DNA from 2 places in the Clostridium sp. BJN0001 genome. Region 2 is predicted to be linked to the other one. Evidence: riboswitches for the same ligand, from Rfam matches in the RefSeq annotation. Region 2 holds a riboswitch; the other holds the start of a gene.
The links. Region 2 has a riboswitch for thiamine pyrophosphate ahead of thiW (energy coupling factor transporter S component ThiW). Riboswitches for the same ligand answer to the same signal wherever they lie in the genome.
Positions count from the first base shown of each region.

Region 1: another riboswitch for thiamine pyrophosphate. It lies ahead of thiS (sulfur carrier protein ThiS); the one in region 2 lies ahead of thiW (energy coupling factor transporter S component ThiW).

Region 1 is NZ_CP094971.1:808,963-825,651, forward strand. Features, by position in the region: gene MTX53_RS03830 (MetQ/NlpA family ABC transporter substrate-binding protein) at 1-700, shown strand, start outside; gene MTX53_RS03835 (DUF1232 domain-containing protein) at 797-1,753, shown strand; gene MTX53_RS03840 (ribonuclease H family protein) at 1,776-2,720, shown strand; gene MTX53_RS03845 (YtxH domain-containing protein) at 2,777-2,953, shown strand; gene MTX53_RS03850 (helix-turn-helix transcriptional regulator) at 3,113-4,414, shown strand; gene MTX53_RS03855 (transcriptional regulator) at 4,432-5,685, shown strand; gene clpB (ATP-dependent chaperone ClpB) at 5,848-8,466, shown strand; gene MTX53_RS03865 (alpha/beta-type small acid-soluble spore protein) at 8,555-8,740, opposite strand; gene MTX53_RS03870 (P1 family peptidase) at 8,878-9,840, opposite strand; gene MTX53_RS03875 (ECF transporter S component) at 9,854-10,447, opposite strand; gene MTX53_RS03880 (serine hydrolase domain-containing protein) at 10,743-12,836, shown strand; TPP riboswitch at 12,891-13,000, shown strand; gene thiS (sulfur carrier protein ThiS) at 13,101-13,295, shown strand; gene thiF (sulfur carrier protein ThiS adenylyltransferase ThiF) at 13,316-14,125, shown strand; gene MTX53_RS03895 (thiazole synthase) at 14,144-14,929, shown strand; gene thiH (2-iminoacetate synthase ThiH) at 14,933-16,078, shown strand; gene MTX53_RS03905 (thiamine phosphate synthase) at 16,072-16,626, shown strand.
Region 2 is NZ_CP094971.1:2,240,681-2,257,369, reverse strand. Features, by position in the region: gene MTX53_RS11020 (nucleobase:cation symporter-2 family protein) at 1-1,143, shown strand, start outside; gene MTX53_RS11015 (xanthine phosphoribosyltransferase) at 1,157-1,732, shown strand; gene MTX53_RS11010 (hypothetical protein) at 1,725-2,156, shown strand; gene MTX53_RS11005 (HD domain-containing protein) at 2,222-2,995, shown strand; gene MTX53_RS11000 (DUF4405 domain-containing protein) at 3,052-3,798, shown strand; gene polC (DNA polymerase III subunit alpha) at 3,949-8,298, shown strand; gene MTX53_RS10990 (MerR family transcriptional regulator) at 8,443-9,285, shown strand; gene MTX53_RS10985 (MATE family efflux transporter) at 9,345-10,733, shown strand; TPP riboswitch at 10,856-10,967, shown strand; gene thiW (energy coupling factor transporter S component ThiW) at 11,044-11,544, shown strand; gene thiD (bifunctional hydroxymethylpyrimidine kinase/phosphomethylpyrimidine kinase) at 11,565-12,380, shown strand; gene thiC (phosphomethylpyrimidine synthase ThiC) at 12,400-13,725, shown strand; gene hydG ([FeFe] hydrogenase H-cluster radical SAM maturase HydG) at 14,062-15,513, shown strand; gene thiM (hydroxyethylthiazole kinase) at 15,695-16,534, shown strand; gene recQ (DNA helicase RecQ) at 16,678-16,689, shown strand, end outside.

The DNA.
Region 1 (16,689 bases), 1.3 Mb from region 2:
TCCAAAGCCACATGAGGAAATTGTAAATGTTGCAAAACCTCTTTTAGAAAAAGAAGGCTATAAAGTAGAAATAGTTGAGTTTAATGATTATGTTCAGCCTAATACAGCTGTAGATGAAGGATCACTTGATGCAAACTTCTTCCAGCATAAACCATATTTAGATGAACAGGTAAAGTCAAAAGGACTTGATCTTGTATCAGTTGGAACAGTTCATCTTGAACCAATGGGCTTATTTTCAAGAAAAATTAAGAGTATTGATGAAATTCAAGATGGAGATTCAATTGCAATTCCAAATGATGCTACTAATGAAGCAAGAGCATTAAGATTACTTGAAAAGAATGGACTTATAAAGGTAAAAGAAGGAGAACTTGTTACTCAGAACGATATAATAGAGAATCCAAAAAACATAAAATTTGTTGAAGTTGAAGCTGCTAATGTTCCTAGAACATTAGATGATGTTCAGGCTGCTGTAATTAATGGTAACTATGCAATTCCAGCAGGATTTGATCCAAGCAAAGATGCAATAGTAATAGAAGATAAAGATTCAGAAAGCGTAAAGCCTTATGATAATATAGTTGTAGTAAAAAAAGGAAATGAAAATCTTCAAAAGATACAGGATCTTATGAAAGCACTTCAGTCAGATGAAGTAAAAGATTTTATAAATGAAAATTATCAGGGATCTGTAATTCCAGTATTTTAATAAAGATATTATTAAAATGATGCTGTAAATCTATTTTACAGTATCATTTTTTTTGTATATAATTATGAGAGAAAGTCCTAAAAGGGGGGCATTACTGTGATTATAAATGAGGGATGCGTAAAGGCTACAGAAGATGACATAAAGAGCATTATAGAAGAATTTATAAGGATTGAAGGCCTTAACGTTGAAAATATAAATATAGGAAATGGAATAGAGTTAAGCGGTTTTTTTGAAAATAAAATAAAAATTAATTTTTATTTAAAACTGCTTGTTGAAGGCTGTGCAGATAATAAGATAAGCTTAAGAATTATTAAATTTAAAGTATTAAATGTAGCAGTATTTAGGATCATAAGAAGTCTTATTTTAGATAAAGTATCAGATCTTTTATCAGAGTATGGAATTTCTTCGAATAAAGATCTAGTTATTGTAGATTTTAAAAAATGCTTTAAAAATGTACCATATATTTCATTAAATATAGATGAAGTATATATAAAAGGAAATAAATTATGCATTGATGCATCAGATATAAATGTTTCTATAAAGGGGAATATTAAAAAAGAAGAAGAAGAAAAAGAAGAAAATGAAGAGGATTCTTTAGAAGATATAGATTCAATAAAGAAAGTAGAAGATAATTATTCAGCTGGATCAAAATTTATCAAAGAAAAGTTCCCTGAAAGTTTTGATAAGATAAAAGATTATCTATTTATAATACCGGATATAGCAGCATTAATATATAGACTTCTTAAGGATGATAGAGTAAATACAAAAACTAAGTTAATAATTTCTGGTGCAATTGCATATATTTTTGTCCCTGGGGATATAATACCAGATGATATACCATTTATAGGCACTATAGATGATACAGGTGTATTATTTTTTACTTTAAACACTATAATGGAAGAAGTAGATTTACATATTATAATTGAAAATTGGAATGGGGAAAATGACATCTTACTTGTATTAAAAAAGTCATTAGAGTATCTTTCTACATTTCAAAGTGCTTCAAATGTAGCGTCTATTGTTAAAGCTATAGAAAATTTAAGTGATTTATAGAAAATAGGAGAACGATTAAAATATGGCAAAGAAAGTTTATGCAATAATAAAAGGTTATGATAATAAAAATAATAAAGAGGTTAACTCTGTTATAGTAAATACATGGGCTGAATGTTTAAAGCTCGTAAAGGGAGTAAAGGGAGCAAAGTACAAAAGCTTTGAATTGATTGATGATGCGAAAGCTTACCTTAAAGCAGGGGAAAAAAGTCAAAAAAAATCAGACGGAAATTATCCTAAAGATGCAATGCATATTTATGTTGATGGGAGCTATAGCATTAGTAATGAAAGATATTCATACTGCTTTGTAGTTGTAAAAGATGATATCGTAAGATATATAGAAAGTAATTCTGAAAAAGAAGATAAGTCTCTTAGGACAAGACAGGTAAAAGGAGAGCTTGAAGCATCATATAAAGCAGCACTTTATGCTTTTAATAATAATGAAAAAAGAGTAGTTATATTTCATGATTATGAGGGAGTTAGAAGTCATGCGACAGGTGAGTGGAATAGAAATGAAAAATCTTCTGAAGAGTATTATGATAATATGCAGGAAGTTATGAAAAAAGGTCTTGACATAATATTTGTAAAAGTTGATAGCCATACAGGTGACTTTTTCAATGATCTTGCTGATGAAAAGTGTAAAGAGTGTATAGAAATTACGTCATCAAATGCAGTTTTAAGCTATTTAAAGACAAATAAAATTTATGTTGCTGATGAAAACATAAAGAAACAAATAGAATCAATTACAAATGATACTGTATTTGATAACATAATAGTCGTTTCAGATAAAGATAGTGCAGAAAAAATAATAGAATCGACTGAAAAGGAAAAAGAAGATACGTATAGTCAGATTCTATCTTTATATAAAGAAGATAAAGTTAAGGCTCAGAGGATGATAAAAAAGATGAAAAGTAAAGAAAAGGAAGAATTTATATTTTATTTATTATCTGAGAAAAAATATATAGAATAAAAATATAGAAAGTGCACAACATAAGTAAGACAAAATATTAAAAGAGGTGCATTTTTATGTGTAAATTTGTTAAAGGTATGACTATTGGAATGATGGTTGGAACTAGTATGGCACTTATGCTTATGCCAACAATGGACAAAAAGACTCAAAGAAACATGAGAAGAATGGCAAGAAAAATGAAAGATAGTGCTGAAAACACTTATGACAATATGTCTGACTGGTTTAATTCTTAAAATAAAAGAAAAGCTTCTGTGTATTTTTATGCAGAAGCCTTTCTTATTTATGCATATTTATACTTGTGAAAATTTGTGATGATATGTAACATTTATGAAAATTATGTTATAATATAACTATAGAAATTTGTAGAAAGATAGAAAAAGGAAAAATTATATATGGATATATTAACATTAGGGGAAAAGATAAAGCAAAGAAGAAAACAATTAAACATGACATTAAAAGATCTTGCAAAGAAAAGGATAACGCCAGGTCAGATAAGTTTAATAGAGTGTGGAAAGTCAAATCCTTCTGTTGATTTGTTGGAGTATTTGGCAAAAGAATTAAAGACAAGTGTGCAATATCTTGTCGAATCCGAACAAAGTCAAGCAGAAAAGATATGTATATTCTATTTAAGAATGTCGAAAATTTGCGCTTTAGATAAAGAATACGATAAAGCATATACATATATTGATAAATCGTTTCAATATGCAGAAAAATATTCTATTGATTATATAAAAGCTGAACTTTACAATGTAAAAGCTGAATTAGCTTTAGAAAGTGGAAAATATGATGTTGCTGAGAAGTATTATTTATCAGCTAATGCTATATTTATACGTAATAAAAAGTATAAAAATATCATATATACTTTTTTAAATTTATCAGATATTGCAGTTAAAACAAAGGCTTTTAATTTAGCTTTAAACTATCTTAAACAATCAGAAAAAGTATATGATGATAATGTAATAATGGACAAACTACTTGAGATAAGAATAAAAGACGAGATAGCACGAGTATATTTTTATTTAGAGGATTTAAGGCTATCTTCAAAATATGCTTATATAGCAAATGAAAAGCTTAAAGAATTATATGACTATAAAGGACATATAAAAAGATTATTTAACCTTGCAGAAGAATTTAGTGAAAAAGGAGACTTACAAAAAGCTTCTAATCTTGCAGAAAAGGCACTTTTAATTACTAAAAAAATTGATGATGAAAAGAGTCTTTATAAAATAGAAAGCACTCTTGGAAGACTATTTTATATGGTAAGTGATATAGATGAATCTATAAAACATCTTGAAGTATCTAAAAAATATAGCAATAACTACTGTGAAAATTATAAAGAAAAGAATAATAATCTTATTGAAATTGCAAAAGCGTATTTAAGCATAAAAGATATAGATAAATCTAGTGAAATATTAGATGAAATTGAGTCACATCTTAGTAAAGATGATATTGAGCTTAATATAAAGTGTGAAGTTATGCGTCAGACTATTGACAATATAAATGGAAATTATGATAACATTCACGGATTAATTGAATGTTTAGGATATGCTGAAGAAAATGATAAGATAAATGAAGCTTTCGAGTTGTCTATGAGAATTGGAAAGCATTATATTGACAGAGAAGATGAAGAAAAAGCTAAAACTTATTTAGAAAATGGCATTAAATATTATAATATTATAAAAGAACATGATTAGGGAATAGGGTGCAAAAGATGGATATTTATTCAGTGGGAGAAAAGATAAGGAGAATAAGAATCTTCAAAAATATAACGCTTAAGAAATTATGTGGGACAAAAATTTCAATAGCTAAGATGAGTTGTATAGAGAACGATAAGGTTAAAGCAGATAAAGATATATTAAAATATATATCTCAAAAATTAGAAATTGATTATGATTATTTGATTCAGGACTCATATGATCAGATAAAAAGTAATATAGAAGAATATAAGAAGAATTTTAAATTTAATCTTAATTTAGAATCTGAACTAAAAGATAATTATGATTATGCGATAAAGTATAAGTATTATGATCTTGCATTTGAGCTGATGCATATGCTTTTTAAATATTACATAGAAAACAATATGATAAAAAATGTTCAAGTCATAATTTCAGGATATTATAATTTATATCAGAAGAATAATTCAAATGAGAGTACTTTTATTTATTATAATGATATGGGAGAATTTTTAATAGAAACTGAAGAGTATAAAGACGCAATAATTTATTATGAAAAAATAGATGAATTATGTGAGAAAAATTCTTATAAACTTGATTTTGTATCAGAAATAGATATAAGCTATAAAAAAGCTGTATGTTATCAGAATCTTTCAAAATATGAAACGGCATTTTCTATATTAAAACCGATTATAAATGATGTTGAGAAACTTGAAAATACAATTCTTAAAACTAGAATTTATCAGAAATATTCAGAATTATGCATACTTCTTAATAGTGATGAATCATTAAAGTTTAAAGAAAAATCATATAGTTATATAAAGAATGACAAAATTAGCATAATATATTCAAAACTTAATTATGCGAAATATTACTTTATATCATATCTAAATGATCAAGCAGTTATAGAAATAAATGAAGCAAGAGACATTTTAAAAGACTTAAAGAGTGAAGAAACAATTCCATTTAATTTTGATTTTATAAAATTATGTTTAAAATATAAAGAATATAATATGGCATATGACATAATTGAAACCACAATTGACGATATAATAATTACACAAAATAGAGAACTTATAGAAAACATTTATTATCTAAAGAGTAGAGCTTTAGAGAATCTTAAAAAGTATGAAAAGGCAGAAAAATACATGAATTTATCATTAGATATTTTGATGAAATTTGGAAATAGAGAACAGCGAAAAAAGAGATATCTTGATCTTGGAGAATTATATTATAAGATGGGAAATGTAAAAGATTCTTTAAAATACTTTAATCTAACATTTACTATATAAACAAAAAGGTGGAAAATTATGTTTTCTACCTTTTTTATTTTGCATAAATAAAATAGAAAATTTATCTTTGACTTTCTTTGACCTTTATGGTATTATAATTTCAGATAAAGAAATAATAAAGAATGAATGCTTAAGAGATTAAGCTTTAAGGAGGGAACATTTATGAATGTTGATAAAATGACATTAAGAGTACAACAGGCTTTAAGTGATGCAAATAGCATTGCTGTAAAATATAAGTCTCAGCAGATTGATTTAATTCATCTTTTTAGCAGTCTTATAAATCAAGAAGATGGACTTGTTCCTAATATATTTACTAAAATGGGCGTAAATGTTGAGCAGATGAAAAAATCTGTAAATGATACTCTTGATAATATGGTTAAGGTAACAGGAAATGGAGCCGATACTCAGGGAGTATATATTACAAGAAAAGTAGATGAGGTTTTAAATAAAGCAGAAGAAATTGCAAAGAAATTTGAAGACTCATATATAAGCGTTGAGCATCTTATGCTTGCAATAATGGATGCTCATTCTAATACTGATGTTTTAAAGATATTAAATCAGTATAATGTAACAAAAGATTTATTTTTAAAAGTTCTTCGTGATGTACGAGGAAGCCAGAAGGTTGAAAGTCAAGATCCAGAAGGAACATATGATGCACTTTTAAAATATGGAACAAATCTTACTTCATTAGCTAAAAAGCATAAGCTTGATCCAGTAATAGGTCGAGATGAGGAAATAAGAAGAACTATAAGAATTCTATCAAGAAGAACAAAAAATAATCCTGTACTAATTGGTCAGCCTGGTGTTGGTAAAACAGCAATTATAGAAGGACTTGCAGAGAGAATAGTAAGAGGCGATGTTCCAGAAGGGTTAAAGGATAAAATAGTATTTTCACTTGATATGGGTTCACTAATTGCAGGAGCAAAGTACAGAGGAGAATTTGAGGAAAGACTTAAAGCTGTACTTAAAGAAGTTCAGTCTAGTGAAGGAAAAATACTTTTATTTATAGATGAAATTCATACAATTGTAGGAGCAGGAAAAACTGATGGTGCAATGGATGCAGGAAATCTTATAAAACCTCTACTTGCAAGAGGAGAACTTCACTGCATAGGTGCTACAACTTTTGATGAATATAGAAAATATATTGAAAAAGATAAGGCACTTGAAAGAAGATTTCAGACAGTAATTGTTGATGAACCAACAGTTGAAGATACAATTGCAATATTAAGAGGTCTTAAAGAAAGGTTTGAGATACATCATGGTGTAAGAATTCATGATACTGCTATAGTTGCAGCTGCAAAGCTTTCAAATAGATATATTCAAGGAAGATTTCTTCCAGATAAGGCAATTGATTTAATTGATGAAGCTGGTGCAATGATAAGGTCTGAAATAGATTCAGTACCTACAGAACTTGATGAAATCAGAAGAAAAATATTTAAAGGCGAAATTGAAAAAGAGGCTTTAGTTAAAGAAAAAGATGAAGGCTCAAAGAAAAGACTTAAAGCTTTAGAAAAAGAACTCGCTGAATTAAAAGAAAAAAATGATGAAATGACAGCTAAATATACAAAAGAAAAAGAGCAGATTAAATTTATTAAAGATTTAAAGAGCAGACTTGATGAGGCAAGAGGAGAAATTGAAACTGCACAGAGAAATTTTGATTACAATAAAGTAGCAGAAATTCAATATAGCAAAATACCTAAAATCGAAGAAGAGATAAAGAAAAAAGAAGAGGAACTTAAAAATAATTATGAAGGTGCTCTTTTAAAAGAAGAAGTTACAGAACAAGAAATCTCAGAAGTGCTTTCAAAATGGACTGGAATACCTGTAAGCAATTTAATGGAAGGCGAAAGAGAAAAGCTTTTAAAACTTGAAGACCAGATGGAAAAGAGAGTTATTGGACAGAGCGAAGCAGTAACTTCTGTTACAAATGCAATACTAAGAGCAAGAGCAGGACTTAAAGATATAAATAGACCAATAGGTTCATTTATATTCCTTGGACCTACAGGAGTTGGTAAGACAGAACTTGCTAAGACTCTTGCAAGAAATTTATTTGATTCTGAAGAGAATATAGTAAGAATTGATATGTCTGAATATATGGAGAAACATTCAGTATCAAGACTTGTTGGAGCACCTCCAGGATATGTAGGATATGATGAAGGTGGTCAGCTTACTGAAGCTGTAAGAAGACATCCATATAGCGTAATACTATTTGATGAAATTGAAAAAGCTCATCCTGATGTATTTAATATTTTCCTTCAGATACTTGATGATGGTAGACTTACAGACAATAAAGGAAATACAGTTGATTTTAAAAATACAATTATAATTATGACATCAAATATAGGAAGTGGACATTTACTTGAAAATAAGAGTGAAGATTCTGTAGAACCTGAAATAAGAAAAATGGTAATGAATGATCTTAAAGCTAGATTTAAACCAGAATTTTTAAACAGAGTTGATGACATCATAATGTTTAAACCTCTTACAGAAAGCGGAATCAAGAAGATAATAGATATATTTATTAAGGAAGTTTCAACAAGACTTCAAGAGAAGAATATTAAAATAGAAGTTACAGATGGAGCAAAGACACTTATGGCAAAAGAAGGATATGATCCTATATATGGTGCAAGACCACTTAGAAGATATATCCAAAACGTAATAGAAAACACATTAGCTAAAATGATAATAAAAGGTGATTTATATTATGGTTCAAAAGTTAAAGTTCAAGAGAATAATGGAGAAATAGAAATTCTTCCAGAGCTTGTAGAAGCTGAAAATTAAAATAAAAATAAAAGAAGAAAGCCGTTCTTAAATTATTAGATTTAAGAACGGCTTTCAATTTACTTAATGGTACATCTCGCGAGAAATATTATTTTATGCCAGATTCGTATTGCTGTACCATTCTTTTAACCATTTCTCCTCCAACGCTTCCGCATTGTTTAGAAGAAAGATTTCCGTTATAGTCAGTAAATGGGACACCCATTTCACTTGCTATTTCATTTTTGAATTTTGATAATCCTTGTTTTGCTTCAGGTACTAATGATGAATTTGCCATAACATATTCCTCCTCTGATTTTAGTAAATTTTTGCGAGGTGTTATTTCCACCTTGCAGTATTATATTGTGCAAATCGCAAAAATATAATCTATGAAAGTGGAGGAATATATTTAATTATTGACCAATATTGGAATAATTATAAATCTTTAAAAGCAAGATATCCATCAAGTGAAGAAGCGCTCTTAACAGCGTTTATAACAGCTTTTTCCATTACTCTAGCAGCAAGCATTCCAACAGTTGTTGTATCTGCTTGTACTTTATTAGTTGCCATAGTAAAAATTGTGTCGCCATCAAACATAGTATGAGCTGGACGCATTGTTCTTCCATAGCCATTATGAGCCATAGATGCAACTTTATTTGCCTGAGCTTTTGTAAAGTATGCATTAGTTATAATTGCACCAATGGTTGTATTGCCTTTAAAAGGATCTTTAGGATTTTCAAGATTTTCGATTATTAATTTTTCTGTATTTAAAAATTCAGATTTTTTTCTATCAAAAGCTCCTGCTATAAACTCAAGGTTTTTAGGATCTACAACATCTCCAAGACAGTTTACTGAAACTACAGCTCCAACTTCTAGATTTCCGCATTTAACTGCATATGTTCCAAGACCGCCTTTCATTGAATAAGAAGGACCTAAATATTTTCCAACAGTTGCACCATATCCTGCACCAATGTTACCGTTTATCGTATCTTTAAAAGTTTCAGCATTAATACATGCTTTTTTGCCCATTTTGAAATCGGGTCGTATTTTGGGGCTTCCAATTATAAGATCAAATAAAACAGCTTCACAGACAATTGGAACTTTTGCAACTGAAACATCAAATCCAACATTTTTATTTTCAAGATAATTCATAACTCCGCTTGCAGCATCAAGTCCAAATGCACTTCCGCCAGAGAGTACAACAGCGTGTATTTTTTGAACCATTTCAACTGGATTTAAAAGGTCTGTTTCACGTGTTCCTGGAGAACCTCCACGAACTTCAACACCGCCAGTTGCACCATTTTCACATAAAATAACTGTACATCCTGTTATACCTTTTTCATCTTGGGCATGTCCTAATTTTATTCCTTCAATATCGGTGATTTTTATTTCTTTCATTAGTACACCTTCATTACCTATTTCTCATTTTTAAAATTGTAAGAACTACTGGAACTGAAATTATTACACTTACTATAGCTTCTGGGATTCCGTTTGTTACACCAATCATAAAGATAGCGTATCCTCCTTGAGCTGCAGTAAGACCTAAAGCTACAGCATATTTTGCTGCATAGATTAAGTAAGAAAAACCGAGTACACCAGCAGTGTTTGTTAAAGTTCCACATAAAGCAGCGCATGCTATTGCAATTGACTTTTTCTTTATTGAAAATTTAACACCTTTATAGACATAATAAGAAACAATACCTATTAATATTCTTGGAAGCACTGCAATTATTGGATTCCAAAATACAAATGCGGTTGGTGATGGTGCTGTGAAAGCTTGATACATTGAAAAGAGACCAAATACAAGTCCGACAAGAGACCCGACAATTGGACCTTCAACTATAGCTCCTATGATAACAGGAACATGCATTATAGTTGCTTTCATACCTGGAAGAGGTATAAAACCAAGCCCTGTAAGGCCTAAAAAGATTGAGATAGCAGACAACATTCCTACAATTGTCATCTGTTTTACTGAGAATTTTGTTTTTAAATTACTATTTTCCATAAGAAAATACCTCCGTTCTTATTCCTTAATAATGGATATAATTCGGAAAAAATATATATTTAATTTCCGTTCAGTTTCTAAAAAGAATACTGACACTCAATATTTTAGCACGTATATATAATTTTTCAATAAATTTCGTTAAAATTTTATCAAAAAATTTTTAAGATAATATTAAGATATATAACAATTGGTTAATAATTCTTTTAGATGTATAATATAGATATGTTTTAATGCTATCAGCTTACTTATGAAAAAACAAAAGAAAAACAATACATGATTATGGGGGTAAATTAATATGAAAAGGAAAATTATAGCGTTAATTATTGCTGGATTTTTTGCATCAGGTATGTCATCTTCAGCGGTATATGCTTCAGAAAAAACATATACTGGTTTAGAAAATCAAATATCACAGAGTAATACTTATGAAAAATTTGATTCCGAAATAAAGGATTTAGCGAAGGATTTTAATGATAAATATTCAACAAGTCTTCAGTATGCTCTTTATGATGGAGGAAATATTATTATTTCAAATGATGCAGGAGTATTTAGTAAAAATTCTCTTGGTAAAAAAGATATAGATAGTAATACTATGTATGGAATAGGTTCTGTAAGTAAGATGTTTGTGACAGCTTCTGTTATGAAGCTTATGCAGGATGGAAAAGTAAATCTTGATAATCCCGTTACAGATTATATAAAGGATTTTCAGATGAAAGATGAAAGATATAAGAAAATAACAGTAAGAATGCTTCTTAATCATTCATCAGGTCTTATGGGTGGAACTTTATATAATGCTCTTTTATATGGAGATAATGATCAAAGCTCATATAATTCGTTTTTATCAGAATTAAAAAATCAGAGGCTTAAGGCAGATCCAGGAGAATTCTCTGTTTATTGTAATGATGGATTTACTTTAGCTCAAATTCTTGTTGAGAGAGTATCAGGAATGAAATTTAATAAGTATGTAAAAGAAAATTTTTCAGATAATTTAAATCTTTTAAATACTAAAATGCCTGATGATAATTTTGATAGAGAAAATCTTGCAAAGATATATTTAGGAAATAGCGATGATGATTTGCCAGATGATAATTTAAATATGTCAGCAGCAGGAGGAATCTATTCTACAGCTGAAGATTTATGCAGATTTTCAAAGATATTTATGAATGAAAATAAAGTTTTAACAGATGATACTTTAAATAAGATGGAGAATGAAGAATGTTTAAATGGAGCATGGCCTAAGAGCAGTGATGACAATATATTATCTTATGGTTTAGGATGGGACAGTGTAAAATTTAATCCATTCAATGAGTATGGAATAAAAGCATTGTGTAAAGGAGGAGACACATATCATTATCATGCAGGATTTATAGTCCTTCCGGATAATAATATATCATGCGCAGTTTTATCATCAGGATCGTCATCTACAACAGATGAAATGCTTGCATCTACTATTATTTTAAAATATCTAAAAGAAAAAGGGACAATATCTGAAATAAAAGAGGAAAAAGATTTTACTTCATCAGATGCAGTTTCAATACCTAGTGAAATGCAGTCATATAAAGGACTTTACAATTTAAATACAACTAACTGCAATGTGGATATTGAAGATAATAAACTTGTAATTACATGTCCATCAGTTCCTGGATTAAAATATTCATACAATTATACAAGCGATGGATATTTCACATCAGAAGATGGAAACGAAAAAATTAAATTTGTAAAAGAAAAAAATGGAGAGACATATGTTGAATCTATTACAGATCAGGACTGTGGAAATATAGGAAGACTTAAATTAGATCAGTATTCAATGCAAAAAGTAGATGAAAATAATATATCAGATGATGTTAAAAATGCATGGCTTAAGAGAAGCAGTAAATCATATTTTCTTGTAAATGAAAAATATGATTCGGAAAATTATGTTAGATTACTCAATAAAACTTCATTACCATATAATGATGCATTAAAAGGATATACTGTTGGACATAAGATAATAGATAAAGATAATGCAGTATCTATAGCAAAGATTCCATTTATACTTGGAAGAGATCAGGCAGATTATAATTTCTATATGGATCATTCACTTGAATATTTAAGTTCAAATTCATATTTATATGTTTCATCTAATGGAATTTATAATTTAAGTCAGTATTTAGATAGTGTAACTATTAATGATAATGGGTATACAAAATATTTTAATGTACCTCAAAAATTAGAGGGAAAAGAGCTTACAGTTGAAACTCCTGAAAATAGTTCATTTTTCTTATATGATGAGCTTGGACAGTGCAAAAATGCAAGCTATATTTCAAGAATAAATACTGTTACTTTACATGCTGGAGACACTGTAGCTTTTTCAGGAGATAAGGATACAATTTTCAAAATTAGCATAAAATAGTTGATAAATGTAAAAATAAGTAGTACAATGATAATTGTAAAAGCTAAATAATAGAATAAAGGCTAGGGGTGCCGATAAGATCGGCTGAGAGAAGCTTATAAAGCTTTAACTCTTTTAAACCTGATGTGGCTAATACCACCGTAGGGAAGCAATAAATAAATTTAATGTGTATTATGAATTTATAGGATCCGTTCGGTGTAACGGGTCCTTTTTTTATTGTGGAACGAGAATTTAGTTTAAATAAAAAGTGAAAGGGGGAGAAAGATGAAAGTTAATGGTAAAAATGTACCAATAGGTAATATGAAAGTAGTAACTGATTTGATACATCACTATGAACTTAATAAGGACAAGATAGTAATTGAGATTGATAAAAAAATAATTCCAAAAGAGCAGTATGATAAGTTTGCTCTTAATGATGAAAATTCAATTGAAGTAATAAGTTTCGTTGCAGGAGGCTGATAAAAAGTGGGGGCAGAAAGTTGAAATTTATAGTAAATGAAAAAAGTGCTCAATTAAATGATGATAATCTTACATTATTTCAAATAAGAGAAAAGTATAAAAAAGATGCGGATATAGTAATTTATAATGGTTTTCCTGTTAAGCAAGACAGAAAGATAAAAGAAAATGATAGGATAACACTTATAAAAAGAGGAGAAATTCCTAAAAAAGAAGAAATTGAAAATCTTATGATAGCAAGGCATACTCCCAAAGTTCATGAAGCTTTAAAAAAAGCTAAAGTTGCAATAGCAGGACTTGGAGGTCTTGGCTCAACATGTGCGATTTCTCTTGCAAGAATTGGTGTAGGATATTTAAAAATTATTGATTTTGATGTGGTAGAACCAAGTAATCTTAATAGACAGCAGTATTTTATAAAAGATATAGGAATGAAAAAATGCATGGCATTAAAAAATATACTTCATGATATAAATCCATTTATAAAAGTAGATAGCGTTGACTCTTTTGTAAGTAAGGATAATGTTTTTGAATTGTTTAATGATATGGATATAGTTATCGAAGGATTTGATTCACCACAGAATAAAGCTGTACTTGTTCAGGAAACACTTCTTCAGACAAAAAAGCCCAAAATAATTACAGCTTCAGGCATGGCAGGTTTTTATTCAAATAATACGATATGCACTAAAAAAATTAATGAAAGACTCTACATATGTGGGGATTTAAAAAATGAGGCAAAGATAAATGAAGGCCTTATGGCTCCAAGAGTTTCAATTGCAGCAAATCACGAAGCTAATATGGCTTTAAGACTTATATTAGATAAAACAGAAGTTTAAAAAAAGAGGGAGATTATTATGGAAAAAGATATATTTAGAATAGGTAACAAGGAATTAAAAAGTAGATTATTTATAGGAACAGGAAAGTACGGAAATAATAAAGAACTTCCAAATGTACTTAAAAATGCGGGAACTGAAGTTGTCACAATGGCAGTTAGAAGAGTTGATTTAGATAATAAAGAAGAGGATGTATTATCATATATCCCTAAAGATATAATACTTCTTCCAAATACATCAGGTGCAAGAAATGCAGAAGAAGCAATAAGAATTGCAAGACTTGCAAAAGAGATGGGATGCGGAACATGGGTAAAGATAGAAGTAATAGCAGATAGTAAATATCTTGTACCAGACAATTTAGAAACATTAAAAGCTACAGAAGCTTTAGTTAAAGAAGGATTTACAGTTCTTCCTTATATGAGCCCAGATCTTATGATGGCAAAGAGAATGGCAGATGTAGGAGCAGCAGCAGTTATGCCTCTTGGAGCACCAATTGGAAGTAATAGAGGATTAAGAACAAAAGAACTTATACAAATTATGATAGATGAAATAAATAATGTACCAATAGTTGTTGATGCAGGAATAGGAGCACCATCAGATGCAGCAGAAGCTATGGAAATGGGAGCAGACGCAGTTTTAGTAAATACTGCAGTTGCATCATCAAACAATCCTATAATTATGGCAGAAGCATTTAAAAAGGCAACTGAAGCAGGAAGACTTGCTTATCTTGCAGGACTTGGACTTAAAAAAGATACCGCATCAGCATCATCTCCACTTACTGGATTTTTAGATGAGGAGGAGAAGTAGAATATGATAAAAGCAGGAGAATATTTAGAAAATAGTTTTTATAATTTTATTCAGAAATATAAAGACTTTGATTTTGATGCATTTTGGAAAAATGTAACTATAAATGATATAAAAAGAGCAATATATGCAAGAAACCCTGGAGAGAAAGAACTTATGACTTTATTATCTCCTCTTGCAGGTGAAAAATGTCTTGAAGAGATGGCTCAAAGATCAAGAAAGCTTACACTTAAGCATTTTGGAAAGGCTGTATATTTATATACGCCAATGTATATAGCAAATTACTGCATAAATAGATGTGCATACTGTGGATACAATAATGATAATACTATAAGCAGACTTAAGCTTAATATGGAGCAGATAGAAAAAGAATGTCAGGCTGTTTCTAAAAAAGGTTTTAAACAGATATTATTTCTTACAGGAGAATCACCAAAAGAATCACCAGTAAGTTATCTTGTAGAAGCAACTAAAGTTCTTAGAAAGTATTTCCCATCAGTTGCAATAGAAGTATATCCTATGGATAGAAAAGATTATAAAAAGGTAGTTAAAGAAGGAGTAGATTCTCTTACAGTATTCCAAGAGACTTATGATCCTGCTGTTTATGATAAAGTTCATTTAGGAGGACCTAAAAAAGATTATAGATATAGACTTGAAACTCCTGAAAGAGGAATTGAATCTGGAATAAGATTTGTAAATATAGGTGCACTTTTAGGACTTACTGATTGGAGACGTGAAATGTTTAAAGAAGGTCTTCATGCATCTTTTCTTCAAAAAAAATATCCTGCATCTGATATAGGTCTTTCATTCTCAAGAATAAGACCATGTTCAGGAGGATTAAAGGACCTTGTAGAGGTAACAGACAGAAATCTTGTTCAATGTATTACAGCAATAAGAATAGTATTCCCTCAAAGTGTTTTAAATATTTCAACAAGAGAAGGAGCAGGCTTTAGAGATAAGCTTATCCCTATTGGAATAAACAAGATATCAGCAGAGTCTCTTATTGCAATTGGAGGACATAGTATGCCAAAAGAAAAAGAGGGAGAAGTTCAGTTTGATACTAATGATAAGAGAACAACAGAAGAGATAAAGCAGATGATATATGATATAGGATATCAACCTATATTTAAGGACTGGGACAGCTTTACATGTTAGTCTTTGGCATAACAAATAGAAAATTATGTGATGATTTTTATTCTCAGATAGAGAAAATTTCTTTAAGCAGCATAGATTATCTTATACTTCGAGAAAAAGATCTTTCCTATGATGAACTTTTAAAAATGGCGTGTAAGGTTAAAGAAATTTTAAAAAAAAGTAATATAAAACTTATTATAAATTCATCAGTAGATGTAGCTAAAAAGATAGATGCATATGGAGTTCAGCTTTCATTTAATGATTTTAAAAATTTAAGAAGAAAAAATGAAAGTATATATAAAAGAGTTGGAGTTTCAATTCATAGTTTTGAAGAAGGAATTGAAGCCCAAAAATTAGGAGCTACATATGTTATTTATGGACATGTATTTGAAACTGAATGTAAAAAAGGACTAAAACCACGTGGAACATCTGAGATAAAAAAGATGTCAGAAGTTATGAATATAAAAATAATAGGACTTGGTGGAATAAATAAAAATAATTATAAAGAAGTTATAAAAAATGGTGCTTCTGGAATTGCAGTAATGTCTGGAATTATGAGAATAAACTAAAAATGATTATTTTTATCATATAGTCTGAAAAGCTAATTGGTTAGCCGCTTTATGCGGCTGCCT
Region 2 (16,689 bases):
GCAGCAACATCAACAGCACTTATGAGTACAACTATTCTTGCAGCAGGAGTTGCAACATTTATACAATCAAGAGGAATAGGAAGGATTGGTTCAAGAGTTGCATGTATAATGGGAACAGATTTTACATTTGTCTCACCAAGCATTGCAGTAGGAAGCGTAGCTGGACTTCCTGGAATAATTGGAGCGACAATACTTGGGTCATTTATTGAAATAATATTAAGCTTTTTTATTAAACCATTAATGAAACTATTTCCTCCACTTGTAACAGGTACAGTAGTATGTCTTATAGGTCTTACTCTTCTTCCTGTTTCAGTTGATTGGGCAGCAGGTGGAAGCGGAGCTTCTGATTATGGAAGTATACTTAATATATCAATAGCACTTGGAGTAATGATATTTACACTTTTGTTAAATCATTATGCAAAAGGAATAACAAGTACAGCATCAATACTTATAGGTATGGTTGTTGGGTATATTATATGTATACCTATTGGAAAAGTTGATTTCTCAACTGTATTTTCAGCATCTTGGTTTTCATATCCTAAGATTTTCGGATATGGAGTTGACTTTAGTTTAAAGAATGTAGTTCCATTTATTCCTGCATATTTAGTAACTACTATAGAAACAGTAGGATGTCTTAAAGCTGTATGCCAGGTTTCTAAAGTTAAAGATAATGATGATATTATTGGAAAAGGTGTACTTGCAGATGGAGTTGGAAGTATGATTGCAGGATGTCTTGGTACATTCCCCAATACATCATTTAGTCAAAATGTAGGTGTAATTCCACTTACAAAAGTAGCAAGTAGAAAAGTAGCTGTAATGGCAGGTATAATTCTTATTTTACTTGGCTTTTTCCCTAAGTTTAGTGCAATAATAAATGTTATGCCAAGCCCTGTACTTGGAGGAGTAGGCATCGTAATGTTTGGTACTGTTGCAGCAGCCGGAATTCAAACTTTAAGCAGCGTAAAAATTAGTAATAGAAATTTACTTATAATTGCAACATCAATAGGACTAGGACTTGGAGTTACATTCAGACCAGAAATATTGAGTTCTTTTCCAGAAGGCATAAAAATGATTTTTTCTTCAGGAATTTCAACAGGAACAATAGCTGCACTTTTATTAAATTTAATATTAAAAGAAAAATAGGAGATGTAATAATATGAAAGCTTTAGAAAAGCGAATATTAAAAGAAGGTAATGCACTTTCAAAAGAAGTATTAAAAGTAGACTCATTTTTAAATCATCAAGTTGATCCAAAATTAATGTATGAAATGGGTGAAGAATTTAAAAAATATTTCGAAAATCATAATATAACAAAAATATTTACAATAGAAAGTTCTGGTATTGCACCAACAGTAATGACAGCATATCTTATGGGTCTTCCTATGGTTACATTAAAAAAACAAACATCAAAAATTTTAAATGGAGATGTTTATCAGACAACAGTACATTCTTTTACTAAAAACAGTGATTATGAACTTACACTTTCTAAAAAGTACATATCAAAGGATGATAATATACTTATAATTGATGATTTCTTAGCTAATGGAGAGGCTGCACGAGGCGCTGCAAGATTAGTTGAAGAAGCAGGAGCAAAGGTTAAAGGAATTGGAATAGTAATTGAAAAATCATTTCAGCCAGGACGTGAATTTTTAGATAAAAAAGGATATAATGTTTATTCACTTGCAAGAATATCAAAACTCGATAAAGGGATAATTGAATTTGTTAATGAATAAAAAAAGTATTGAAAAAAGAAATCTTTTATATAGTTTTGCTATTTTAACTTTAGGAGTAATAATTGCAGTTTTAAACATATTCATACATATACCTAATAAAATTGTAAACATATCAAGAGGATTATTTTTTGCAGGATTTATATGCAGTATTTTTCATTTATTCATTTTGAAAATTTCTAAAAAAATAAATAGATTGGACGAAACTGATGAATATGATGAAAATGAAAAAAATATCCTTTTAAAAGAAAAAGTAAGTTCAAAAATATATTCAATATTTTTATATTTAGAATGTTTATGTATTATAATTTCCTCATTTTTTAAATATCAAAAAATTCTTTATATTTTATCAATTGTAATTACTGCAAAACTTTTAACTTGGATTTTTATAGCTTCAAAGTTTACAAAAAATATTATAGATGAATAAAAAAATTATATTGTTTATCAATTATAGATATATTAAAATTATTATATAAGATGGTGGCAGATATTATGATAGAATTTAAAAAAAAAGTAAAAACTGAATTTGATAATTATGTTAAAAATTATGATATAAAAAACATTAAAATAAAATTAAAAGTAGATCACACATATAGAGTAGCAGATTATTGTGAGCGTATAGCTAAAAATCTTTCATTAAAAGAAGATGAGATAACTCTTTCATGGCTTCTTGGAATTTTACATGATATAGGAAGATTTGAGCAGATAAAAAGATATAATACATTTAATGATTCAAAATCTATAGATCATGCAGAACTTGGAGCAGATATTTTATTTAAAGATGGTATGATAAAAAGGTTTTTAACTAATAATAAGAATTATAATCTTATTGAAAATGCGATAAGATATCATAATAAGTATAAACTGCCAAGTGAATTAGGAAAAAAAGAAGAATGTTTTGCAAATATTTTAAGAGATGCGGATAAAATAGATATATTAAAGGTAAATACAATTGTACCATTTGAGGATTTATATGATGTTTCATCTAAAAAGCTATATGAATCTGATATTAGCTTAGAAGTATTAGATAATTTAATGAATAGGGAAACAGTTTTAAGAAAATTAAAAAAAACACCAGTTGATAATATAGTAGGTCATATATCATTTATATTTGGACTAAATTATAAATCAAGTATTAAAATTGTAAAAGAAAATGGAGACCTTGAAAAGCTAATGAATTTTAAATCATTAAATGAGAATACTAATATAAAATTAAAAAAGATAAGAGAAGAAGTTAATAAATATATTGATGAAAGTCTTAGATAGTTTTAGTGATAATAAATATTAAAATATTTTATAGATACGTATAGGAGGGTAAAATTATGAAAAATAAAAATTTTGTTAAAATAATACTTGATATTATTATGTTTATATCATTTATGATAATGTACAATAAACGGACTATATCTATGAAGTTTCATGAAGTTTTTGGAATTGTTTTACTTTTTATATTTATAATACACGTTTTGTTAAATGCAAAGTGGGTTGCATCTATAACTAAAAAATTATTTTCTAAAACAATCAAGTTTAAAACAAAATTGTGCTATCTTATAGATATTCTGCTTTTTATAGCAGCTATATTTATAGTATTAAGTGGAATTTTTATTTCTAAGACAATTTTAACTAATATATCATCTAACAATATGATATGGAAAATAGGTCATACGTCAGTAGCTGCTTTTGCCCTTATTCTTTTAGGAATTCACATAGGACTTCATTATTCTTTTATAAAAGGAATGTTTTTAAAAATTGTAAATGTACCAAAAAAGTTACGAAAAATTTTAATTATTATATTTGTTATTTTTATAGCTGTTTTTGGATCATATAGTGCTTATGCATCTAATTTTTCAAATTGGATAAATACACCAATTACAAAAATTACGGCAGGAAATATAGATATTCATAATAATATACAAAAGGGTTCAGGAATGGGTAGTGGACAGCATAAAGATCAGGAAGTAAATATTTTAACAGCAGGAAATGTAGCTGCCACATATATGTCTATTGCATGTTTGTTTGCATTAATTACAGTTTTTGTAGAAAAAATTTTTAAAATTATAAAATCATGAAAATATATTAGATTTTTATAGTTTTAATAGTATTTGTATAACAAAAAGAAAGTTTCCAGTAGTTATAGGGAGCTTTCTTTTTTAATGAGAATAATGATATAATATCAGTTATAAAAATGTTAAATTATTATTTTAAGAAAGGTTGTAAAGATGAAAAAAATTAATGAAGTTTTTAGTGATTATAATTCGGGTGAAAATATATCATCAGCACTTGTTCAAGGTGTTACTTTAAAAAAGAAAAGTAATGTTCTAATTATAAAAGTTAAATCAAATAAATTTATACAACCTTATGAAATAGGTGATCTCAATAATTTCATAAAAGAAAGATTTATGCTTAATGAGTCTAAGATAGAGATAGAATATTTAGATGGAGTTACAAAAAAACTTACAGAAGAAGATTTTATGGAAATATTATCATATCTTTCTGAAAATCATCCTCTTTTAAAAACTGCAGTTGATAATTGCAGTATAGATATAGAAGATTATAAAATTTATTTAAGATTTAAGATGATTTTATCTGCAATGTTAAAAAGGCTTAATTATGATAGAAAGATTCAAAAAGTTTTAAAAAACATTTATGGTGTTAGTTATACTGTTGAATTTATAGATAATATAGATGCTGAAGAGCTTATCAAAATTAATGAAAGCAGAAATAGAGAAAAAATTATTGAAATTGAAAAAGAAATTAAATCAACTGAAAATGTTAAAAAAGTTATAAAAAATAAGAGTCAGAGAAATGAAATGAATGTTTCTCAAGAGTCAAAGAAAAATTCCGATCCGTCATTGATTTTAGGAAGAAGTTCTAATATTAAAGAAAAAGTTATGAAGATAGCTGATATTACTGAAGATGAAGGTAAAGTTTCAATACAGGGAGAAATATCCAATATCGAAGATAAGGAACTTAGAAGCGGAAAAATTCTAGTCTCATATGATATATATGATGGCTCAAGTTCAATAACATGTAAATCATTTTTAAAGCCTGAACAGTCTCAAGAGGTCTTATCAAGACTTAAAAAGGCAGAGGGAATAAGAATTTTTGGAAATGCAGGATTTAGTAAATTTACGAATGAAGTTGAAATAATAGGAAATGTAGTAGTAGAAACTGAAGGAATAAAGAGAAAAGTTAGAGAAGATAATGCAGAAGTTAAGAGAGTAGAGCTTCATATGCATACTAAAATGAGTCAGATGGATGCAATGACAAGTGCAACAGATTTAATAAAGAAAGCTATGAAGTGGGGAATGAAATCTATTGCTATTACAGATCATGGAGTAGTTCAGGCTTTTCCTGAAGCACATAAACTTTTAGGTAGAGATAATCCTAAAATGAAAATAATTTATGGAGTAGAGGCATATCTTGCGCCAGAGAGAAAACCATCTGTATGTAATATAAAAGGTCAGAAACTTGATACTGTTTACTGTGTACTTGACCTTGAAACAACAGGTTTTTCACCTAAAATTGAAAATATAACTGAAATAGGAATAATGAAAATTAAAGATGGAAAAGTAATAGATAGCTTTAGTAAATTTGTAAATCCAGGAAAGCCTATACCTCAAAGAGTAGTTGAAGTTACTAATATAACAGATGATATGGTAAGAGATGCAGATAGCATAGATAAGGTATTTCCACAGATGCTTAAATTTATAGATGGAACTGTTCTTGTTGCGCATAATGCAGAATTTGATATAGGATTTTTAAAATATAATGCGAAAAAATTAGGATATGATTTTGATTATACTTACCTAGATACATTATCTTTAGCACAGGATTTATTTCCTGATTTTAAGACATTTAAGCTTGGAAGAATCGCTAAAAAACTTGGAATAAAAGTTGAAGTGGCACATAGAGCTCTTGATGATGTTGATACAACAGTAAAAGTATTTAAACTTATGCTTGATATGCTTAAAAAAAGAGGCGTAGAAAATTTAAGTGATATAGAAGATTTGGCACTAGATGAGGAATCTAAAAAATATGAATATAAAAAAAGAAGAACGTATCATGCAATAATACTAGCTAAAAACTATGTTGGGCTTAAAAATCTCTATAAACTTGTATCATTTTCACATCTTGATTATTTTTATAAAAAACCACGTATATTAAAGAGTCTTTATAAAAAATATTCAGAAGGTCTTATCCTTGGAAGTGCATGTAGTGAAGGTGAATTATATCAAGCAATACTTCTTGGAAAACCTGATGAAGAGATAGAAAAAATAGCAAGAGATTATGATTATCTTGAGATTCAGCCTTTAGGAAATGATGATTATCTTATAAGAAATGGTCAGGCACCTGATAAAGAGTATTTAAAAGATATAAATAGAAAGATTATAAGTCTTGGAGAAAAATTAAATAAACTTGTAGTAGCAACTGGAGATGTGCATTTTATGGATCCTCAAGATGAAATATACAGGCGTATATTAGAAGCTGGGCAGGGCTTTAAGGATGCAGATTCTCAGGCACCTTTATATCTAAGAACTACAGAGGAAATGCTTGATGAATTTTCTTATTTAGGAGAAGAAAAAGCTTATGAAGTAGTAGTTACAAATACAAATAAGATTTCTGATATGTGTGAGAGAATAAGTCCTATTTCACCAGAGAAATGTCCACCTCATATAGATGGATGTGAAAAAACAATAAAAGATATTGCATATAAAAGAGCTCATGAATTATATGGTGATCCTCTTCCAAAGATTGTTGAAGATAGGCTTGAAAAGGAACTTGAATCAATAATAAAAAATGGTTTCTCAGTTATGTATATAATAGCGCAGAAACTTGTATGGAAATCAAATTCAGATGGATATCTTGTTGGATCAAGAGGATCTGTTGGTTCTTCAGTTGTAGCATATATGACTGGAATTACAGAGGTTAATGCGCTTGCTCCACATTATAGGTGTCATAAGTGTAAGTATTCAGACTTCTCTGATTATGGAGTGAAAAATGGATTTGATCTTCCAGATAAGACATGTCCTGTTTGTGGAGAAAAACTTGATAAAGATGGAATGGATATTCCGTTTGAAACATTCCTTGGATTTAATGGAGATAAAGAACCAGATATTGATTTAAACTTCTCAGGTGAATATCAGGCAAAAGCCCATAAATATACAGAAGTAATATTCGGAAAAGGAACTACATTTAAAGCAGGTACAATAGGAACTGTAGCGGATAAGACTGCATTTGGATATGTAAAAAAATATTTTGATGATAAAAATGTTAATGTAAGTAAAGCAGAGATAACAAGAATATCAAAAGGATGTACTGGAATTAAAAGAACTACAGGACAGCATCCAGGTGGAATTATAGTTGTTCCAAAAGGAAGAGAAATATATGAATTCTGTCCTGTGCAGCATCCAGCGGATGATCCAGATTCTGATATAATAACAACACATTTTGATTATCACTCAATAGATCAGAACCTTTTAAAACTTGATATATTAGGTCATGATGATCCGACAGTAATAAGAATGCTTCAAGATATTACAGGAATAAATCCACATAAGATACCTCTTGATGATAAGGAAACTATGTCTCTTTTTTATTCCACAGAGGCACTTAAAGTAACTCCTGAGCAGATCAATTCAAAAGTTGGTACATTTGGAATACCTGAATTTGGTACTAAGTTTGTAAGAGGAATGCTTGTAGATACAACGCCAAAGACGTTTACAGATCTTTTATGTATATCAGGTCTTTCACATGGTACTGATGTATGGCTTGGTAATGCTAAAGATCTTATTGATTCTGGAATAATAACAACCATAAGTGATGCAGTCTGTTGTAGAGATGATATAATGGTTTATCTTATAAAGAAAGGTCTTCCTAAGAATACTTCATTTAAGATAATGGAAACTGTTCGTAAAGGTAAAGCACTTAAAGATCCTGAAAAATGGAAAGAATATGAAGATTTAATGAGAAGTCATGATGTACCAGAGTGGTATATAGAATCCTGCAAAAAGATTAAATATATGTTCCCTAAAGCACATGCTGCTGCATATGTAATGATGGCATTTAGAATTGCATGGTTTAAGGTTCATATACCTAAAGCATATTATGCTGCATATTTTAGTATAAGAGCAAAAGCTTTTGATGCAGAATTTATGATTTTTGGAAAAGATAAAGTAAAAGAAAAGATGAAAGAAATTATAGCTCAAGGAAATGATGCAGCTCCTAAAGATAAGGATATGTATGATGATCTTGAAATTGTACTTGAGATGTATGAGAGAGGATTTAAGTTTTTACCAATTGATTTATATAAATCTGATTCAACTAAATTTAAAGTTGAAGATGAGGGGATAAGACCTCCAATAAATAGTATTTCAGGAATGGGAAATGTTGCAGCAGAAGATATTTCTAAAACTGTTCATGAAGAGGTTCCTATAAGTTCTGTTGACAATTTGAAAAAACGTGCAAAAATAGGAACAGCAGCTACAGAACTTCTTAGAAAATTTGGATGCTTAAATGGTCTTACTGAAAGTGATCAGGTAAGTTTTTTTGATATGATGAAAAACTAGACTTTATTATTAAACATATTAATTTTAATAAAAGGGCTGTCGTATAAAATAAAGTATTATAATGTTTTTTGCTAATTTATAATGTAAAAATCTAATCTTTATTTTAAATAAGACAGTTCTTTTTGTATTATAAGGGGTGAAAAAATGAATGAAAGAAAATATTACAGAATAGGGGAAGCATCTAAAATATGTAATGTACCTATAAAAACTTTAAGATATTACGATGAGGTAGATATTTTAAAACCTGCCAAAATTGATGAGCAAAGTGGATATAGATATTATACAGTAAAAGAGTTTACTCTTATAAGTGTAATAAGATACTTTAAGGATGCGGGTTTTTCACTAAAAGAAATAAAACGCCTGTTAAAAAGAGATAATTTAGATTATAACAGAAAAAAGATAGATGAAAAATGCAGAGAAATTGATGATAAGATATCAGATCTTTTAATAGTAAGACAAAAGCTTCAGTTTTGTAGTGATATAACTTACAAAGAACATGAGAATATAGAAAAGAATGAGAAAATTGTTATAAAAGATATACCAGAATGTTTTGTAGCTTATTATAGAGAAATGGGAGAAGTAAATTCTGATGATTTTGTTGTAAGGTACTGCCGTCTTCATTCGCTTATAAAAAGAAATAATTTTCATATGAATAAAAATGTTATGGCAGTTTATTATGATAATTGCATAAGTTTTGAAAAGAATTCATCACTTTTTGATATTGAAGTATGTGCTCCGATTTCTATGAATAAAGAAATACCAGGAAAGGTAAGAAAATTTGGAGGATTTAAAGCTGCATCTATGATTCATTATGGAAAATATGATACAATGATAAATTCATATAGAAAAATGAATGAGTATATAAAGGAAAATGGATACGAAATTTGTGGACCTGCTGTGGATAATTATCTTGTTGATATAGTGAGTACAGCTGATGAAAATAATTATATTACAGAACTTTTAATTCCAATAAGAAAAAAGCCTTGACTCTCCATTAACTGGAGGGTGTATTCTTTCAATTGTTAAATTGAAAGAGGTGGTTATTTATGTCAGAATGTACAAAAGGATCAAAGAATATTTTTGAAAACGAAAGATTAATTAAATTAATTATGAAATTTTCAATTCCATGTGTAATTGCATTACTTGCTGATTCACTTTATGGAATAGTAGACCAAATATTTATAGCAAACGGAGTTGGTTTTATAGGCAATGCAGCGACAAATATTGCTTTCCCTATATCAGTTATTGCAATTGGATTTGGACTTATGTTTGGAGATGGAGGAGCAGCACTTTACAGCATGAAGCTTGGAGAGAAAGACATAGAAGGTGCTATTAAAGTTGTTCATAATTCAATAGCTATGTTAGTTTTATGTGGAATATTATTTACACTTTGTGGATATCTTTTTATGCCTCAGCTTTTAAATATTTTTGGAGCAACAGATACCAATTATACTCTTGCAAAAGAATATCTTTTTTACTCACTCCCTGGACTTACATTTCTTATTTGTGCATGTGGTTTGAGTGCGATAATTCGTGCAGATGGAGATCCTAAATATTCAATGGGTGCTGTTTTAAGTGGAGCATTTATTAATCTTATTTTGGATATAATATTTATATTTGGATTTAATATGGGGATAAAAGGAGCTGCAATAGCAACAGCTGTAGGTGAAATTTTATCAGGATGTATTGCACTTAGTTATTTAAGAAAATTTAAAAATATTAATCTTACTCAAAAAGTTTTTAAAATGAGTGCAAAAATAATATCAAGAATTTCATTAATTGGAATATCAGATTTAATAACTCAGATTTGTGTTGGAATTATTATAATAGTAAGCAATAATATGCTTGCATTATATGGAGCACAATCTATATATGGAAGTGAAGTTTGCCTTTCTGCCATGGCTATAGTTATGAAGGTAAATGAAATTTTTATGGCAATAATTATAGGTATAGCAGCAGGGGGACAGCCTATTGCAGGATATAATTACGGAGCTAAAAATTATAGACGTGTTAAAGATACATTTATTTGTCTTGTTAAAATTACAACAGTAGTTGCAATAATAGGTTTTATATTTTTTAGATTTTTTCCTTATGCAATAGTTAGATTATTTGGTCAAAGTGATTATCTTTTTAATAATTTTGCAGTAAAAGCTATGAAAATATATTTATGTATGTATATATTGAACGGTTTTGAACTTACATCATCTATATTTCTTCAATCAATTGGGAAGCCTTATAAAGCAATTATTCTTACAATCTCTAAGCAATTTATCTTTATAATTCCACTATTACTTATACTTCCGCAATATTTTGAAGTTTATGGAGTTTTATACGCAGGCCCGATTTCTGAAATCTGTTCATTTATTGCAGCATTTATAGTTATGTTTTATGAGATAAAGAACATAGAGAAGTTACAGATAATGAAAGATTGTTAAAATATAATTAATTATCTATTATGAACAGAAAGTTATACTTATTAAGTATATTAATATCTAAATTAAACAAATCTTGACCTTTTTAGTAGAATGGTATATTGTATTAACTAGAGATAATAAAAAAATGAAACTAGGGGAGCTAATGCTTTTTGGCTGAGATTGGAAAGAAAATTTCCTGGACCCTTTAAACCTGATGTGGTTAGTACCAATGTAGGGAAGTATTATAGTATGATTTTAATGCGGTCCTATTTTGGACTGCATTTTTTATTTATTCAAAAGACAAATAGATTTATAGGGAGGTAAAAAAATAGTGTATGAAAAACCTCAAACACAGAAACTTGCGATAAGTGGAATACTTATTGCACTAGCAGTAGTATTTGGAACTTTTTCAATTCCTATAGGTGCTGCTAAGATTTCTCCAGTGCAACATTTTGTTAATGTAGTTGGTGCAATTACATTAGGACCTTTATATGCATGCATAAATGGTTTTGTAGCAGCAACAATAAGAAATATGCTTGGAACAGGAAGCCTTCTTGCATATCCTGGAAGTATGATAGGAAGCCTTCTTGCAGGAATATTATACAAAAAAATAAAGAAGCCATTATCAGCAGTTGTGGGTGAAATAATAGGAACAGGACTTATTGGTGGAGTAGTTGCTTATCCTGTTGCAGCCTTTCTTATGGGAAAGCAGGCAGCATTATTTGCTTATGTAATTCCATTTACATTAAGTTGTAGTGCAGGAGCAGTAATTGCTTATATGTTTGTAAAGCTTCCTATTATAGGAAAAACATTAGCATCACATTCTAGATAAAACGAAAGGATGGATTTTTTATGTTAAGGGCACTTACTATAGCTGGTTCAGACAGCTCTGGTGGAGCAGGAATACAGGCTGATTTAAAGACGTTTTCTGCAAATGGAGTATTTGCAATGAGCGCAATAACGGCAATAACGGCACAAAATACAATGGGGGTTAAGTCTATTGAAGATATTTCACCTGAAATGATAAAAATGCAGATAAAAGCTGTATTTGATGATATACGTGTTGATGCAGTAAAAATAGGAATGGTTTCTAAAAAAGAGTCTATAGAAGCTATAACAGAGACTCTTTTAAGTATAAAAAATCTTCCACCTGTAGTTTTAGATCCTGTTATGATATCTAAAAATGGTTTTAATCTGCTTTCAAAAGATGCAGAAGATATTTTAGTTAAGAAACTTTTTCCTTTAGCATATCTTATTACACCTAATATTCCTGAAGCTGAAGAAATTCTTAAGATAAAGATATCTAATGTAAGTCAAATGAAAGAGGCTGCTAAAAGACTTATTAATTTTGGGCCAAAAGCAGTTCTTGTTAAAGGTGGACATTTAGATGGTGAAGCTATAGATATTTTATATGATGGAAATGAATTTTCAGTTTTTAAGCAGGATAGAATACATACAAAGAATACACATGGTACAGGATGTACTCTTTCTTCTGCGATAGCTTCAAATTTAGCAAAAGGAATGAGCATTTCAGATGCAGTAAAAGAAGCAAAAAGATATATTACAATAGCAATTAAACATAGTATTAACCTTGGACATGGGGTAGGTCCAACGAATCATTTTTACGAATTATATAAAAAAGCTGGAATAGAAATATTTGATAAGTAATTTTTAGGAGGAAAACATAATGAATAAATATAAAACACAAATTGAAGCAGCTAAGATGGGTATTGTTACACCAGAGATGAAAATTGTTGCTAAAAAAGAAAACATGAAAGAAGAAAAATTAAGAAAGCTTGTTTCAGAAGGAAAAGTTGCAATTCCTGCTAATGTTAACCATAAATCATTAGATCCTGCAGGTGTTGGTGATGGCCTTAAAGTTAAAATAAATGTTAATCTTGGAATTTCAGGAGATTGTATAGATTACACTCAGGAAATGAATAAAGCTAAACTTGCTACAAAATATGGTGCTGAAGCAATAATGGATTTAAGTAACTATGGTAAGACTTCAACATTTAGAAAAAAACTTATAGATTATTCTCCAGCAATGATAGGAACAGTTCCTATGTATGATGCAATAGGATATCTTGAAAAAGATCTTTTAGATATTAAAGCAGAAGATTTCTTAGACGTAGTTCGTGCACATGCTAAAGAAGGAGTAGATTTTGTTACAATTCATGCAGGAATAACAAGAAGAACTGTAGATTCATTTATGGAAACAAAGAGAAAAATGAATATAGTATCACGTGGAGGTTCACTTCTTTTTGCATGGATGAAGATGACTGGAAATGAAAATCCATTCTATGAACATTATGATGAACTTTTAGATATTCTTCATGAATATGATGTAACTATTAGTTTAGGAGATGCTATGAGACCTGGATGTCTTGATGATTCTACAGATGCAGGACAAATTGAAGAACTTATAGAACTTGGAAAACTTGCAAAAAGAGCATGGGATAAAAACGTTCAGGTTATGATTGAAGGACCAGGACATATGGCAATGAACGAAATTGCTGCAAATATGCAAATTGAGAAGAGATTATGCCATGGAGCACCATTTTATGTATTAGGACCTATAGTTACTGATATTGCACCAGGATATGATCATATAACATCATCAATAGGTGGAGCTATAGCTGCAATGAATGGAGCTAACTTCTTATGTTATGTTACTCCAGCAGAACATTTAAAACTTCCAGATGAAAATGATGTAAAAGAAGGAATAATAGCAGCTAAAATAGCAGCTCATGCAGCTGATATGGCAAACGGAATAAAAGGTTCACGTGATATGGACAATAAAATGGCAGATGCAAGAAATAAACTTGATTGGGATGAAATTTTTAAGTGTGCAATTGATCCTGAAAAAGCAAAGAAATATTTTGAAAGCATTCCTCCAGAAGATAGACACAGCTGTTCAATGTGTGGAAAGATGTGTGCTGTTAGAACAACAAACAGAATATTAAATGGAGAAAAAGTTGAACTTCTTAAGGAAGAAACTGAAAATAAATAAATACCAAAGGACAAATGACATAGGACAAAGGACAAATTTGGAAGTTTCTGCTTTGGCGCAGAAACGTTGAATTTATGAGCTTTCGCTTCAGGCGAAAGCTCTTTGTCTTTTGCATAAGCTTAAAAAGACCTACCTTATTTTTCATTTGCTAAAGCTTTTTTGCAATTGACTAGAAAGTTTTTTTGACATTATAATAGTAGTGTATAAATAATTGTCTGACCGCAAGGGAGTTTCCGAGCGAGAAGGAAAATATAAAACTAAATATATTACTTCTTGTTCTTTGAAATTCAGGTTTTACTTTGTTTGATACAAATAAAATTGAATGGAGAGAATAAAATGAATTTTTTAGAAAAGTACGAGAAAGAATTTGAAAAGTATGACAGAATGGATCATGATTTTATTGATGATGATTTGATATGGTCAAAAATTAATGCCCATAAGAATCCATCTAAAGAAGACGTAAGGAGAGTTTTAAAAAAAGCTGAAAAGTGTATAAGACTTGAACCTGATGAAGTTGCTATTCTTGTCCAAAACAATGATAAGGAAACAATAGAAGAGATGTACTCTTTAGCTCATAAGCTTAAAGAAGAAGTATATGGTGATAGAATAGTATTCTTTGCACCACTATATATAAGCGATGAATGTGCTAATAATTGTAAATATTGTGGATTTAGAAGCAGTAATACTGCAATGAAGAGAAAAACTTTAACTATGGACGAAATAGAAGAAGAAGTTAAAATCATGATTGAAGAAGGACAAAAAAGAACTGTACTTGTATATGGAGAATCTCCAAATACTGAGGCAGAATTTATGGCAGATACAGTAAAAAAAGTCTACAGTGTAAAAACAGAACATGGTGAGATAAGAAGAGCTAATATAAATGCAGCACCTCTTACAGTAGATGAATTAAAGTTATTGAAAAAAGTTGGAATTGGAACATTTCAAGTATTTCAGGAAACTTATCATCATGATACATATAAGAAGATGCATCCACAGGGTACAATAAAAGGTAACTATAGATGGAGATTATATGCAATGGATAGAGCTCAAGAAGCTGGTGTAGATGATAATGGTCTTGGAGTTCTTTTTGGACTTTATGACTGGCGTTTTGAAATAATGGGGCTTTTATATCACACAATTCATCTTGAAGAGAAATTTAATGGGGTAGGACCTCATACTATATCCTTCCCAAGAATTACACCTGCAACAGATACACCATATTCAAATCATCCTGAATATAAGGTGAATGATGAAGATTTTAAGAAGATTATAGCTATTCTTCGTCTTTCAATACCATATACAGGTCTTATTTGTACTGCAAGAGAGTCTGACGAGGTTAGAAAACAAGTTCTTCCTCTTGGTGTATCTCAGATAGATGCAGGAACAAGAATAGGTGTTGGTGCATATGCTAAGTCTAAGAAAGCCAATTCACTTCCTGATAAAGAACAATTTACTATAGAAGATTCGCGTTCACTTGATGATGTTGTAAAAGAAATATGCGATATGGGAGCAATACCTTCTTTTTGTACAGCCTGTTATAGAGCTGGAAGAACTGGTGAAGAATTTATGAAAGTTGCAAAATCAAAATTTGTTCATAATTTCTGCATACCAAACGCTATATTTACTTTAAAAGAATATCTCATGGATTATGCGTCAGATGAAACTAAGAAGATAGGACTTGAAACATTAAAGAAACATCTTGAAATTTTTAAGGGAGAACCTAAATATGATGAAATTTTGAAGAACTTAAAAAGACTTGAAGATGGAGAAAGAGATTTAAGATTTTAATAAATAACTAAAGACAAAGGACAGATAATGAGAAAGTTTTTCTTTTTCATTATTTGTCCTTTATTATATGTGTGCTAAAAATGAAAAAATAAAGACTAAATTGTAAAATTATAATATAATGTAGATAAAATATGATATAATTTAAATATAATATGAGAAAAATAGAAAGAGTGGTAAATATATGGTAAATTCTACAATAAAAAAGGCTGCAGATTTATTAGATAATGTAAGAGAAAAAAACCCTCTTATTCATAATATAACTAATTATGTTACAGTCAATGACTGCGCCAACATACTTCTAGCAATCGGGGCATCACCTATTATGGCAGATGATTTAAGAGAAGTATCAGATATAGTTTCTATATCATCAGCGCTTGTAATAAATATAGGTACATTAAATGAACGTACAGTTGAATCTATGCTTATTGCAGGAAAAAAAGCTAATGAATTAAATATTCCTATAATTCTTGATCCTGTAGGAGCTGGAGCATCAAATTTTAGAAACTCAACAGTAAAGGCAATCCTTGATAATGTTAAAGTAAGTATTATTAGAGGAAATATTTCTGAAATTAAATTTATAAGTGGTTTAAAATCATATACAAAAGGGGTAGATGCAGGAGAAAGTGATCTAAATTCAGAAAGTAAGGAATCTGAAACTATTGTATATAATCTTGCTAAAAATTTAGAATGTATAGTTGCAATTACAGGTGTATATGATGTTATTTCAGATGGAGATAAAACAGTTATATTAAGTAATGGAACAAAGATGCTTTCAAAAGTTACAGGAAGTGGATGCATGACAACTGCACTTATAGGTGCATATGCAGGAGCAGCTTATGATGATTTATTTTCTGCTGCTGTTGCAGGAATACTTACAATGAGCATTGCAGGAGAAATTTCAATTGAAAAGAACGGAAAAAAAGGAACAGGTAATTTTCATATAGGAATTATTGATGCTGTAAGTAATATGACTTCAATGATGCTTAAAAGAAGAGGAAAAATAGAAACACCAGAAAATTAAAAGTTTGTCTATCTTATTATAGCTGCCAAATTAGTAGTATTTACTGGTAATTTAGCGGCTATTTTGTTATAGTTAAGACTTCTAAGAATAAATTATATATTATTGTTAATAATTAAAATATATTTTTAGAAAGGAATCATAAAATGTTTGATGAG